Regions from separate parts of the Ferdinandcohnia jepli genome, predicted to be linked through region 2. Evidence: predicted binding sites of a transcription regulator. Region 2 holds the regulator's gene; the other holds the start of a gene.

Region 1 (7,030 bases), on a different contig from region 2:
ATTGGATACAGAAAAGAAGAAATAGAACAACTTGTTTCAATGCTCCCTCAAAAAGATTTTGAAACGTATTTAGCATATCAAGGTTTTACTGAGGAATATAAGGCTATTGCAATAGAAAACGGTTATAATATTAGTGAAGATGCATTGGGAATTTTAGATAAAGATGAATTAGCTGAAATTATTAAGAAAGACAAAGTGGGAAACGCAAATAGATTAGTAGAAATATTAAAAGAAAGAAATTGCAATAGTGAAAGAGTACCTAAACTTATAAAGGACATGATAGAAAGGTGTGTGAGTATTTCAAATGAATGATCCATTTAAAACAGAGCTGTCCAAATTAACTCCTGTTCAAATGCAAGCTGTTAATTGGAATGAAGGACCATTAGTAGTCATAGCTGGACCGGGATCGGGGAAAACAAGAGTACTCACCTATAGAATTGCACGGATACTTAAAGAATCAATAAATGAGAACTTCAGGATATTAGGGTTGACATTTACTAATAAAGCAGCGGATGAAATGCGAGTTAGATTAAATGAATTAGTACCTGATATGAATAAAAGATTGTATTTAGGAACGTTTCATAGCTTTTGCGCAGAAGTATTACGTAATCATGGTTCTCATGTAGGGGTTAATCCGAATTTTACCATTTATTCTGATTCAAAGGATTTAGATGAGATTATTAAGGATGTAAAAATGGAATTAGAAAGTAATGAAGAGATAGGTTCGATTGGGACCACAAACCTCTTACCGGTTATACAATATCTTCAAAAGAACCTAATTGAGTCTGGTGCACCCTTAGATAAATTAATAACTAATCATAACTTGAGAAATGCAGTTGAAAAAATATATACAGGGTATATAAATAAATTAAATTCATTGAACGCTTTAGATTTTGAGTCTTTAATATTTCGAACGTATCTTTTATTCAAAAAATACCCTTTTATTGCGAATCACTACCGGAAAATTTATTCGTATATAAATATTGATGAATTTCAGGATACTAATTATGCACAATTTCAAATGATTAAACAACTAACTAAAAGCAAATATAGAAACCTATTTATTGTAGCGGATGATGACCAATTAATTTATCAGTGGAATGGTGCAAGTAACAAGCGCATACATGAGTTTAAAGAGGAATATGAAGCGGATATCATTCAATTACCTGATAATTTCAGATGCCCTTCAACCGTTGTTACGTTAGCCAATAACCTTATCGCTCATAATAAAGGTCGGTTAGATAATAAAAAGCCACTTCATGCTATGAAGGAAATTGAGGATAATTCTGAAGTAATACGCTTAAAAAGCTTCCTTTCATTTGATGATGAAATGCAGTGGATCGTTAAAGATTTAGAATCAAGAGTTAGTCGTGAAAATAGCTCAACATATGCTGTCATTGCACGTTCTAATAAGTTATTGTTAAAGATTTATGAAGAGTTAAAGAAAAAGGACATACCGACGGTCATTTCTAAGAGGAAGAATGAATTTGAAAGTCCACAGATATCTTGGATGCATAGTCTTCTTCGTTTGGCAAATAAAAGGAATGATAAGAAGTTTCTAAATGAAGTAATAAACACTTTTGAGTATTTCACCAAATTTGAAATAGATATTGAAGAGGTAATAGCGTGGAGTGAAGCTAGAGATGGTGATTATTTAAAGGGATACTATAATCGTATTACTTCTCTAGATCTTAGTAGTACTTATTTACAATCATTAAATCTAAACCTTATTGAAGGGAAAAGTTTTATTACTTTTATAGAAGATACTCTTCAATGGTTAAATACAGATATATATATTAATCAAATGGAAGAAGAACATAAAGAATTATTTTATGATGAGTTTGAAGTTTGGAAACAATTAATGTCAAGCTTTTATTATAAATACGGATATAATAATGTAACGCTTAGTACGTTTTTACAGGAGCTTGATTTGTCATCTAAACAAAAAGAACCAGATGTTGGTTACGTACAGTGTTTAACTATCCATTCAGCTAAAGGTAAAGAGTTTGATCACGTATATCTCTTGGGGCTAGTAGAGGATGAACTACCCTCATTTGCAAGTAAGAAAAAAGGGGAAATTAGTATTGAAATGGAGGAAGAAAGACGAAATTGTTTTGTCGCAATAACTCGTACTCTCTCTACGCTTACATTAACATATGCGAATAGATACAATGGATGGACAAAGCAACCTTCAAGATTTTTATATGAAATGGGTATTTTAGAATAAAAATATAATACATCAACAATAATGCTAACATTTTGCTAACGCAATCCCATAAAAAACGGTAAATCCCCGTTAAAGATGTTACAACCAGTAATATCCAAAACGTTGATTTACCGCGTTTTTCGCACCTCTTGTTAACGATATTACACACTCAAAGCTTACGGGCGGCATGATGTAATAAACATCATAAAGCCTTGATATATCAAGATTTAAAGGTCACGAGCATGCTCGTGACCTTTTTTGTTTTATAATATTTTTGTTAAGTACTCGAACCTTTTGTCTATATACGTAACAATGCACCATTATTCTCTGGTAGATCTTCTTTACTTATCTGATTCATAATACAGAAATGTTCAAAAAAGTTCTGTGCCAGTTTTTGTTCCGTTGTGTCTTTTTTCAGAGAAGCAATATCAAGCAAAATTTGTGCTACCCAGATATTATCCAAATAGCGGTATTTACCTGTATTCCAAGTCATCCTGTTAGGGGATTTTTCGTTTACGTAATATTTCCAAAAGAGCATCTCATTAGATTCCTGTTCAGTTAGTTGTAATCTGTACTCTGAATGAGCAGGAACATATCCATTTTCGCAAACCTTACCGATAAACTGTTCTTTTACCATGTAGACGCCTAAGATACGTCTATCCTGTTCAGGCATATCTGTATCTCTAGTTGTTAATAAGCAAACGCTATTTTTGTATAAACGTGTAGGTTTATTTGGCTTTCCTTTGTTAGTACCGCTATTTATTACACCGGTGAAAACTTGCCATTCTGTAAAGACTTTATTCTGATCTTCGTCGTCACACCAATAGACCATTTGTGATTGCGGGTGAAGTTTATGGTTTTTCATAAGCTTATCGTGTTCCATGCGAAGTTGCTGTTCTCTTCTTCGTTGTTTCTTTTCTTCTTCTTTTTCCAATTCTTCTTTCTCTAACTCCATTTGCTTTTCATGTATAACCTTATTAAGTGATTGTGCAATTCTTTTATCATGCAGTGTTAAGTGTTTTCCAAATGCATCGGGATAAACAAACCTTTTCTTCTCATTTTCGAAATGAATTTCTATGATAGACTCATCATGTTTCACAACACTACCCTCACCAAAATGCTTGTGTGTTACTTCCATATTTATTAGATTCACTACTATTGTCCTCCTTGTTTACTGAAGTTGGTTCAATTTTTCAAATCTACTTGTAGGGTCTGCTTTATTACTAGTGACAAATTTGTTCCTTTCGAGAAGAACGCTCGTTTGATTTTAACGCTTGATACTGCTCGATAATTAAAAGGAGGTTGAAAAAAATGGCTCAAAAGAAATCAACAGCTAATGCTGCTCAAAATGTTGCAGAACTATTGTTTGAAGTCGAGATTATTAGTTCCTTTCTCCTTTCACGTTTGTAGCCTTGCTGGGAAACTACTACAATGATTAGGACTACTTGTATTAATAACTTCCTCTTTCGTCAGTTTCTTCAACTTTGAGGAATGGATATAAAAAAACGCATCCAAATTCTATCTGTAGAAATTTACATAAGAACTTGAATGCGGGCTTCGAAAAATTAACTATAATAGTACAGTACCATATATTCAGAAAAATAACAAATTTTATATTGACAGGTTAATTTGCGATGTTGTAAAATAAAAGTTTATTTTTTCTCACTTACTTATGTTGGCTGATTGTTCGGGTTAATAAAAGGGCATTACTACCTTAAACAGGGTAGATCTTATGTTAGAAAACAACGTAAGATATACATTCTCTTCGCAGTTATCTCATGAATTTTCAGCAAATACATTGAATATTATTGGGGTTTCTCATTGGAAAGAAGTGAGGAGCCTTTTTGTAATCCTTGGTCATTTGTTCTACCTGAAAATCTATAAATTATATTGCAGTGTGGAATACTACCGAAAAAAGTGAGGGATGAATTAATGAAAATCTTGATCTGCTTTTTCTTCTTACTTTTTTCATTTATTACGCAAGGATTCGCGGAAGCATCTACTATTCCTGAAAAAGAATTAGCCATTGTCATCGATGATCTAGGCAATGATATGAAGGGTACAGAAGAAATGCTCAAGCTTCCTATAAAATTAACGGTAGCTATCATGCCATTTATGCCTACAACAAAAGAAGATGCGGAACTTGTACATAAATATGGTCATGAGGTAATTCTTCATCTGCCCATGGAGCCGAAGAGGGGTAAGAAATTCTGGTTAGGACCGGGTGCAATCACAACGGATTTAAGTGATGAAGAAGTCAGAAAGCGTGTAGAAGAAGCCGTAAAGGAAATACCTCATATTGTTGGTGTAAATCATCATATGGGTTCAAAGGTGACAGAAGACAAAAGAGTTATGAGAATTGTTCTTGAAGTGTGCAAAGAAAACGGACTTTTCTATCTTGATAGCATGACTTCGAGTAAAAGCGTTGTCGAAAAGCTGGCTAAAGAAATGAATGTACCATATTTAGAAAATGATATCTTTTTTGATGAGGTCTATACAACAAGACATATTTCGAAACAGGCTAATTTAGTAGCTAAAAAAATATCGAATAGTGAAGAGTTGATAGCCATTGGTCATGTTGGAATTACAGGACCAAAGATGGTTAATGTGTTAAAAGAGTACATTCCTGTTTACGAAAAAATGGCAAAGATTGTACATCTTTCAGATTTAATTGAGGAATACAAATTACTTGAAAGCCAACCGTAGACTAGGAGTTGGTTGGATTAAGTTCCTAGTAAGCTATAGAGATACTCCGTATTTCTCTAATGCGAAAATAGATTATACTACATCTTTGTTTGGTGGCGGCCAATTCAAGGTGCTTCGAGTATAAATAGATAATTGGAGGTGCTAATCATTTACATGATAGGACCTCCTATTAATGTTTGGCCAATCTGAAAAAAAGAATTAACTAGTGAAGTTTTTCGTTCGCCTTTTTTTGATGATTACAACTAAATGACTAGTGGCCTACTAATTTCTAACTAAATTATGAAAACCCATACAAATCTTGAGGATACGGAAGTATTTGGGAGTATCTTAAAAGGATAAACCATATCTTTGCTCTGAGATAATTTAATCACAAAATACACTTGATAATCCCAGAATATGCTGAATTATCAAGTTTGTTTTAAAAAAATTCCTCCACTATACTTTTAATAGAGCCCAAAAAATCGGGTCACCCACTAATATTCGACAAGATATTTCAAGTAGACTTATCCTCAATAATACCATCCAAAATGCCACATCATATTGAATAAAACTACTGTTATACCATTTCAAGATTCATTATTAAGTGTTTTTATTCTATTTATTAATTAACTGGATAAAGGATTATTTACTTTGAATATCAATTATGTTGGAAAGTTGTCAACATAATGATCGGTATAAATAGGTATACCCATGGCTTAAAAGGTATTAAAAATGAGATAGAAAAAGGGGAGAGTTTTTTATGAAACGAAGGTTTATGGTTTTACTGACAGTTTTACTATTAGCACTTGCAGGATGTAGTTCTAGTACTTCTGGAGAACTAGATAAGATTGTGCTAGCTGATGCTGGTTGGGATAGTATTCGCTTCCATAACAGCGTAGCGCAAAAGATTCTTGAAGAAGGCTACGGCTATAAGACCGAAGTAACAGCAGGATCTACTGCAGCAACTTTAGAAGGGTTCCGTCAAGGCGATATAAATGTGTATATGGAGATCTGGACAGATAATGTTAAAGAACTCTATAAAGAAATGACGGATGCAGGAGATATTGTGGAAGTAGCAACAAACTTTGATGACAATACACAGGGCTTTTATGTGCCAACCTACGTTATTGAAGGTGATGAAGAAAGAGGAATTGAGCCTCTTGCTCCGGACTTAAAAACAGTAGAGGATCTAAAAAAATATCCGGAAGTATTCCCGGATCCAGAGGATTCTGGTAAAGGTCGTATTGTAGGTGCTCCAACTGGTTGGGCCGTAGGGGAAACAATGGCAGCTAAGGTGGAAACTTATGGCTTAGGAGATACCTTTAATTATATTAGTCCAGGATCAGATTCTAGTGCTGTCGCTACATTAGTGGATGCATATGAAGCAGGAGAAGGATGGGTAGGATACTACTGGTCACCAACTTGGGTAACAGCTAAATACGATTTAACTTTACTAGAAGAACCAGAGTATAACGAAGAACAGTGGAATAAAAACTTTGGAACTGCTTTTCCTCCGAATGACGTTGTAATTGCAGTACACAAAGATGTTCCAGACTTAGCACCTGAAATCGTTGAGTTTCTAGAAAACTACGAAACTAGTAATGCACTAACAGAAGAAGCATTAAATTATATGAATGAAAATGAAGCTTCTGCTGATGAGGCTGCCGAATGGTGGATGAAGGAACACGAAGATTTATGGACTACTTGGATTCCAGAGGATATCGCTGAAAAAGTTTTAAAATCATTAGAGTAATTTATCTCAGGTAGTGGTTGGCTACTGCCAACTACTACTGAACTTTTAACTTTATTCAGCAGAAGTCCCCTTCTTCTATAAGTGGGGGATGAATGCAAAAGGAGTATACAATTCAGTCAGGGTTCAAACTCCGACTGAATAAAGTTAAAGCCTCCGGCGGATGCCACGATTTTTAAGAGGAAATTTTCGAGCAAGCTCGAAAAAAATCGGGCGCAAATACGCCAAGGCGCATTTGATAAACAACTAGAAGATTTATACATCAATAGGCTGCTATTGAAAATTGAATATGGGTGAGGTGAATGGTTACAATTAGTAACCTGTTTTATGGGTAGTTTTCCAGATATACGTTGGGGTTTTTTAGGTGAAAACGTTGAAGCATTTATAAA
Region 2 (7,030 bases):
TCAACAGGTTCATGCGTAGGTCCATCTTCTCCAACAGCAATACTATCATGAGTAAACACATATGTTACAGGTAGTTTCATGAGTGCAGCTAATCGGATTGCCGGCCTTAAATAATCTGAGAATACAAAGAATGTACCTCCAAATATTTTTACTCCTCCATGAAGCGCCATTCCATTTAGAGCAGCACCCATCGCAAACTCCCTAACACCAAACCAGATATTTCTTCCACTATAATCATCAGGAGTATAATCTGGAGAACCTGTAATCATTGTTTTGTTAGAACCAGCTAAGTCAGCAGAACCCCCTATGAATTGAGGGACACTTTTTGCAATGGCATTTAGCACTTCACCAGAAGAAGCACGTGTAGCTAGACTCTTACCTTCTTCATATACAGGTAATGTCTTTTCCCAGCCTTCCGGAAGGCTACCACTGATTGCCAATTCTAGTTGTTTTCCTAACTCTGGATATTTTTCTTTGTATTGATCAAATAATTGACTCCACTCATTTTCTTTTTGTTGACCCGCTTTCTTTATGACTTCATCAAAGTGAGCATACACTTCTTGAGGTACATAAAAGTCCTCTTCGAACGTCCAATTATACGCCTCTTTAGTAAGTTTTAACTCATCTGCTCCTAACGGTTCACCATGCGCCTTAGATTTTCCTGCACGATTAGGAGAACCATAGCCAATCGTAGTCTTAATTTCAATCATTGTTGGACGATTTAAATCACTTTTGGCTTCTTGGATCGCTTGGTCTATAGCATTTACATCATTCCCATCCTCAACAAGAATATATTGCCAGCCATACGATTTATAACGCTGTTCAATTGACTCAGAGAATGAACGATCTAAATCTCCATCAAGCGAAATATCATTTGAGTCGTACAACACAATTAATCGACCGAGCTTCAAATGTCCAGCAAGTGAAGAAGCCTCACCTGATATACCTTCCATTAAGTCCCCATCACCACAAATTGCATATGTATAGTGGTTAACTAACTCAAAAGAATCTTTATTATAAGTAGATGCTAAATGTCTTTCAGCCATCGCCATTCCTACTGCCATAGATATACCTTGGCCAAGTGGGCCTGTTGTTGCATCTACACCTGAAGTATGCCCAAACTCTGGGTGTCCTGGAGTCCGACTTCCCCATTGACGAAATTGCTTAAGGTCTTCTAACGTGAGGTCATACCCAGATAAATGAAGCATGCTATATAAGAGGGCTGAACCATGACCAGCAGATAATACAAAGCGGTCACGATTAAACCAATTTGGATTAGTTGGATTCTGATTCATATGTTTTGTCCAGAGAGCGTATGTCATTGGTGCCGCTCCCATAGGCATGCCCGGATGTCCAGAATTTGCTTTTTCAACAGCATCTATGGACAGTGTACGTATTGACGCAATTGATAAATCAGTTATTGAATGAGTCATTGGTAGTTACATCCTTTCAAAGTATTTCTTAGTCGTACATAACATATTGATCTTGTTTCTAAATTGAATAACGTGCTATTCACAAATAGTATGTACAAAAAATAAAAGAATACATAGATATCTATGTATTCTTGTTAATGTAACCTATTTTTCTTACTTTCTTTTAACTTTTTAGGAGTAACATCTTTTCCTTCTGGATCAATGACTTTGACTGAATGTAGTGTATTTGTCATTGAACTACGAAAGACTCGTAAGTACTCTTGTCTTAATTCCTGTTGTTCTTGTTTTTCTTTATCGGTAAGACCGGTTGTCTTCGCTTTTTTAGACAGACTATTAATTCGATCAATCTTTTCTTTCGAAAGCATAAAATAACTCCTTATTATCTTCTTCTAAATCATTTTCCATAGTACTAGATGAAGAGTTATTTTACAAGTATTCCGCTTTATCATTATAGTATACTCTCTCAAAAACATTTGTCCGATCTAAATTTTTATAAAGTCACTGACTCATTCTATATATGTATAAGTCCTTAATTAGCAGTTAAAAATACCATACTCATACTTAAAACAACAAATAAAACATAATAGATAAATCCACCTTGTAATTTTTTAATCATATTAAAATCACTCCTATAGAATGTTTGTTCGTATTTTATAAAATTATTATAGACCGAACAAATGTTTTGTGTCAACATAAATTTCGAACTTATGTTTGTATTTTTTTATATTGCATGCTATAATCTTTGTAAAGTTACTGTTAGGAACAAGCCTTTGATACTAAGCTTTACATAAGGCTTTGAACGAATATACAAATACATACAATTTAAGGCGGAGCGAGGGGTTGAATAGTATGATAAAACTGTCAAAAAGACAACAAGACATTTTAAACTACATAAAAGAAGAAGTAAGACTAAAAGGTTATCCACCTTCTGTTAGAGAAATTGGCGAGGCAGTAGGTCTAGCTTCCAGTTCAACAGTACATGGGCATTTGGCTAGACTTGAAAGCAAAGGATTAATTAGAAGAGATCCTACAAAACCTCGTGCTATTGAAATCCTCCATGAGGATGAGTCACAATCAATACCGACAAGTAAAGTTATTAATGTTCCAGTAATCGGTAAAGTTACTGCTGGACAACCTATTACAGCAGTTGAAAACATTGAAGAATATTTTCCATTACCAGATCGTTTTGCTGCTCATGATGATCAAATATTCATGTTGGAAATCATGGGTGACAGTATGATTGAAGCAGGCATATTAGACGGAGACTTAGTAATTGTTAGACAACAACAATCAGCAAATAATGGTGATATCGTTGTCGCTATGACAGAGGACGATGAAGCAACAGTAAAGCGCTTCTTTAAAGAAAAAGACCACATTCGCTTACAACCTGAAAATTCAATGCTTGAACCCATTATCTTAAAAAATGTATCCATCCTTGGTAAGGTTATCGGGGTATATAGAACAGTACATTAAATTGTAAAGGCCACTTCATTTGAAGTGGCTTTTTTTCTAATCTTGACTATCACAATATCACTAGTGATTTGGACTACATAAAAACCCTTGAAGCATATAGCACCAAGGGTTTTAAATCTTAATATATAGACATATATTGCTCACGTTCCCAAGGATGAACTTGTGTACGGAACATATCCCATTCAATTTCTTTTGCTTCTACAAAGTGTTCGAACAAATGTTCCCCAAGTGCATTGACAAGCACTTCATCCGTTTTTAATAGATCTAACGCTTGAGCTAAAGTCGCTGGTAAATCCACAATTCCAGCTTCTAGACGCTCTGCCTTATTCATTACATAGATGTTACGATCAACCGGAGCCGGCGGTGTAAGGTTGTTCTTTATTCCATCAAGACCAGCAGCAAGTAAAACTGCCATTGCCATATATGGGTTTGCAGCAGGGTCAACACTACGCACCTCAACACGTGTACTTAATCCGCGTGAAGCAGGAATACGGATAAGCGGACTTCTATTTTGAGCAGACCAAGCTACATAACAAGGAGCTTCATAACCAGGCACTAATCGTTTATATGAATTAACAGTTGGGTTTGTAACTGCAGTGAAATTAGGAGCATGCTTTAAAATTCCGGCAATAAAGTTCTTAGCTGTTTCACTTAATTGCAGTTCTCCACTTGGGTCAAAAAATGCATTTTCACTACCTTTGAATAATGAAACGTTACAGTGCATACCTGAACCATTTACTCCAAACAAAGGCTTAGGCATAAATGTAGCATGTAGACCGTGTTTGCGAGCAATTGTTTTTACAACTAACTTAAATGTTTGAATCTCGTCGCAAGCCTTTAGTGCATTTTCATATTTAAAGTCAATCTCATGCTGACCAGGCGCAACCTCATGGTGAGATGCTTCAATTTCAAAGCCCATTTCTTCTAACTCCAATACGATATCCCGGCGACAGTTTTCACCTAGATCTGTAGGGGCTAAATCAAAATATCCACCGTTATCATTTAACTCAAGAGTTGGTTCTCCCTTTTCATCTAGTTTAAATAAGAAGAACTCTGGCTCTGGCCCAAGGTTAAAGTCAGTAAATCCTAATTCTTCCATTTCTTTTAATACTCTTTTAAGATTATTACGAGGGTCACCACTAAACGGAGTTCCGTCAGCATTGTGAATATCGCAAATTAAGCGAGCAACCTTACCTTTTTCTGCAGTCCACGGAAAGATAACCCAAGTATCTAAATCTGGAAATAAGTACATATCGGACTCTTCAATACGAACAAATCCTTCAATTGAGGAACCATCAAACATCATTTTATTGCTCAATGCTTTTTCAAGTTGACTTACAGGAATTTCAACGTTTTTAATTGTTCCTAAAATATCAGTAAACTGTAATCTTATAAACTTTACGTTTTCTTCACTAGCTAATCGAAAAATATCATCTTTTGAATACTTTGCCATCTACATTTCCCCCTAAACAAAAATTAAAGTAATTTTTAATACCTAACATTCTTAATGGAAAAACCTTGACATATCACCTTGACGCAAACTTGCTTGATTTTTAAATCTTCCTGCATGTAATAGCTCATTCCTCAGTAGTTTTCTCAGCTCAGAATCAGATAATTCCTGTTTTACAGGTTCGACAGGTCTTTCTTCGTTAACAAGTTGAGTGTTTTGTACTGCGAAAATTTGTTTAATTCCAGCAAGATTAACCTTTTGTTCGATCAAACTCTTAATTTCAAGTAATCGGTCAACATCGTTGAATGAATAAAGTCTACGATTAGTTTCCGTTCTTGCTGGAGTAATCAAACCATTTTCTTCGTAATATCGGATTTGACGAGCTGACAACTCTGTTAGCTGCATTACAATTCCGATTGGAAAGAGCGGCATTGAACGTCTAACGTTGTCACTCATTTTTTATCCTCCTTTTTCGCTATCGTTAACCTTATTCTAATTGATGTCAGATTATCTGTCAACAACATGTTAGAAAATATAACATAAAAAAAATAAAACAGAGGAAATAATAATTCCTCTGTCTTAAAGTGAGATTAGATTTTTGGCTACTAAACGGTTCAATGCAAGGCAAATCGCGATCTTTACATGTGAATAGGTAAGTCCCCCCTGAACATATGCAACATAAGGCGGTCTGGTTGGACCATCTGCAGTTAATTCGATACTCGCACCCTGAATAAACGTACCAGCAGCCATAATCACATCATCCTCGTATCCAGGCATATAGCTTGGATAAGGAGTAACATGTGAGTTTACAGGGGAAGCAAATTGTATCGCCTGACAAAATGCAACCATCATATCTTTATTATCAAATTGTACTGATTGAATTAAGTCTGTACGAACGCTATCCCATCTTGGTTGAGTATGCAAACCAATTTTCTCCAGGATTGCAGCTGTAAATACAGCCCCCTTTAGCGCTTGTCCTACTACATGAGGTGCAAGAAAAAGACCTTGATACATCTCTTGCAAAGTATATAAGGACGCACCCGCTTCTGCCCCGATACCTGGTGAAGTCATTCGATAAGAGCAAGCTTCAACAAATTCCTTTTTTCCTACGATATAACCCCCCGTTTTCGCAAGCCCACCACCTGGGTTTTTAATTAAGGAGCCTGCAATTAGGTCTGCGCCAACATGACAGGGTTCAAGTTGCTCAACAAATTCTCCATAACAGTTATCAACAAACACAACTACATCAGGCTTAATTTCTTTTACAAAGTCAATCATTTCTTTTATCTCTGCTACTGTGAAAGAGGGTCTAGTTGCATATCCCTTGGAACGCTGGATACCAATCATTTTTGTCCCTTCATGAATCGCTTTGCCAATTGCTTCGAAGTCAGGCATACCCTTTGAAGTTAAGTTAACAGTATTATATCCAATATTAAATTCTTTAAGAGAACCGTTTCCACTCCCACGTATTCCAACAATTTCCTCTAATGTATCATACGGTTTTCCTGTAATATATAAAAGTTCATCACTTGGTCGTAATATACCAAATAGAGCGATCGATATCGCATGAGTTCCTGATATAATTTGAGATCGCACAAGCGCAGCCTCACCACCAAATACATTAGCATATACGGCCTCTAAAGTATCTCTACCCATGTCGTCATAACCATAGCCTGTTGATGGAATAAAATGAGAATCACTAACCTTATTTTCTTGAAAGCTTTTTAATACACGAAATTGGTTATAATCAATCGTTTTATCAATTTGTTCGTGAATTGGTTTTATTTGATTTTCAATCTCTTCAACTAGTAAAGAAATCTCTTTACCATATTCTAAGTCTCTATACATACGTTTCCCCTTTATGAATAAAAATCTCGTAGTTGTCCTGATAAAGAATGGTTTTTAAATATATAACCTGTACAATCATACTTTTCAGATTCTTCATTATAGCGTAGCTCTTTTAATATAGTCTCTTGCTTCAAATGTGCTAATATCCGACCTTCTGAGCTTGGAAGTGAAACCTGGTATTCATCCATTTCGTCAATCATTGTATCTTCAATCATCGTTTTTATCTGCAATAAATCATTCTCTACAAAAGCACTCACTAGTAAAGATGCTGATTTTGATGAAGGAACGAAATCTGAATGCACTTTATCCTTCTTATTATAGATTGTCAAAATTGGAATTGACTCAACATTCAGTTCATCGAGTAGTTTATACACCGTTTGTTCATGATTGAAATAGTCCGGATTTGCCGAGTCAACAACATGCAAAATTAAATCTGCTTCTTTCACCTCTTCTAAAGTCGAACGAAAAGCAGCTATTAATGATGTTGGTAAGTCCTGTATAAACCCAACTGTATCTGTTAAAAGTGTTGTTAACCCACATGGTAATATCATTTTTCTCGTCATGGGATCAAGAGTTGCAAACAGTAAATTTTCTTCAAAGGAATCGGCCTCAGTTAGTCTATTAAAAAGTGTAGACTTACCAGCATTTGTGTAACCTACCAACGCAATTTGGTACGTATTATTCTTCTTTCTTCGTTCACGATACCGCTCGCGATGTTGAACAATAACAGATAATTGACCTTTAATGTCATCAACTCGTTTATGTATATGTCTTCGATCCGTTTCTAACTTTGTCTCACCCGGTCCCCTAGTTCCTATTCCGCCTC

The links. Region 2 encodes LexA, which represses DNA repair genes until DNA is damaged. Its sites were predicted from a motif close to CGAACATATGTTCG; they were not measured.
Region 1: the regulator LexA is predicted to act here: its motif matches at 3,562-3,575, upstream of AB3M96_RS21715 (malate synthase).

Annotation. Positions count from the first base shown of each region.
Region 1 is NZ_JBFOKR010000027.1:10,601-17,630, reverse strand. Features, by position in the region: gene AB3M96_RS21725 (ATP-dependent nuclease) at 1-312, shown strand, start outside; gene AB3M96_RS21720 (ATP-dependent helicase) at 305-2,227, shown strand; gene AB3M96_RS21715 (malate synthase) at 2,505-3,359, opposite strand; gene AB3M96_RS21710 (divergent polysaccharide deacetylase family protein) at 4,139-4,912, shown strand; gene AB3M96_RS21705 (ABC transporter substrate-binding protein) at 5,652-6,644, shown strand; gene AB3M96_RS21700 (ABC transporter permease) at 6,969-7,030, shown strand, end outside.
Region 2 is NZ_JBFOKR010000012.1:118,960-125,989, forward strand. Features, by position in the region: gene tkt (transketolase) at 1-1,433, opposite strand, end outside; gene AB3M96_RS14265 (DUF896 domain-containing protein) at 1,568-1,798, opposite strand; gene lexA (transcriptional repressor LexA) at 2,283-2,906, shown strand; gene glnA (type I glutamate--ammonia ligase) at 3,025-4,359, opposite strand; gene AB3M96_RS14280 (MerR family transcriptional regulator) at 4,411-4,812, opposite strand; gene AB3M96_RS14285 (methionine gamma-lyase family protein) at 4,936-6,204, opposite strand; gene hflX (GTPase HflX) at 6,216-7,030, opposite strand, start outside.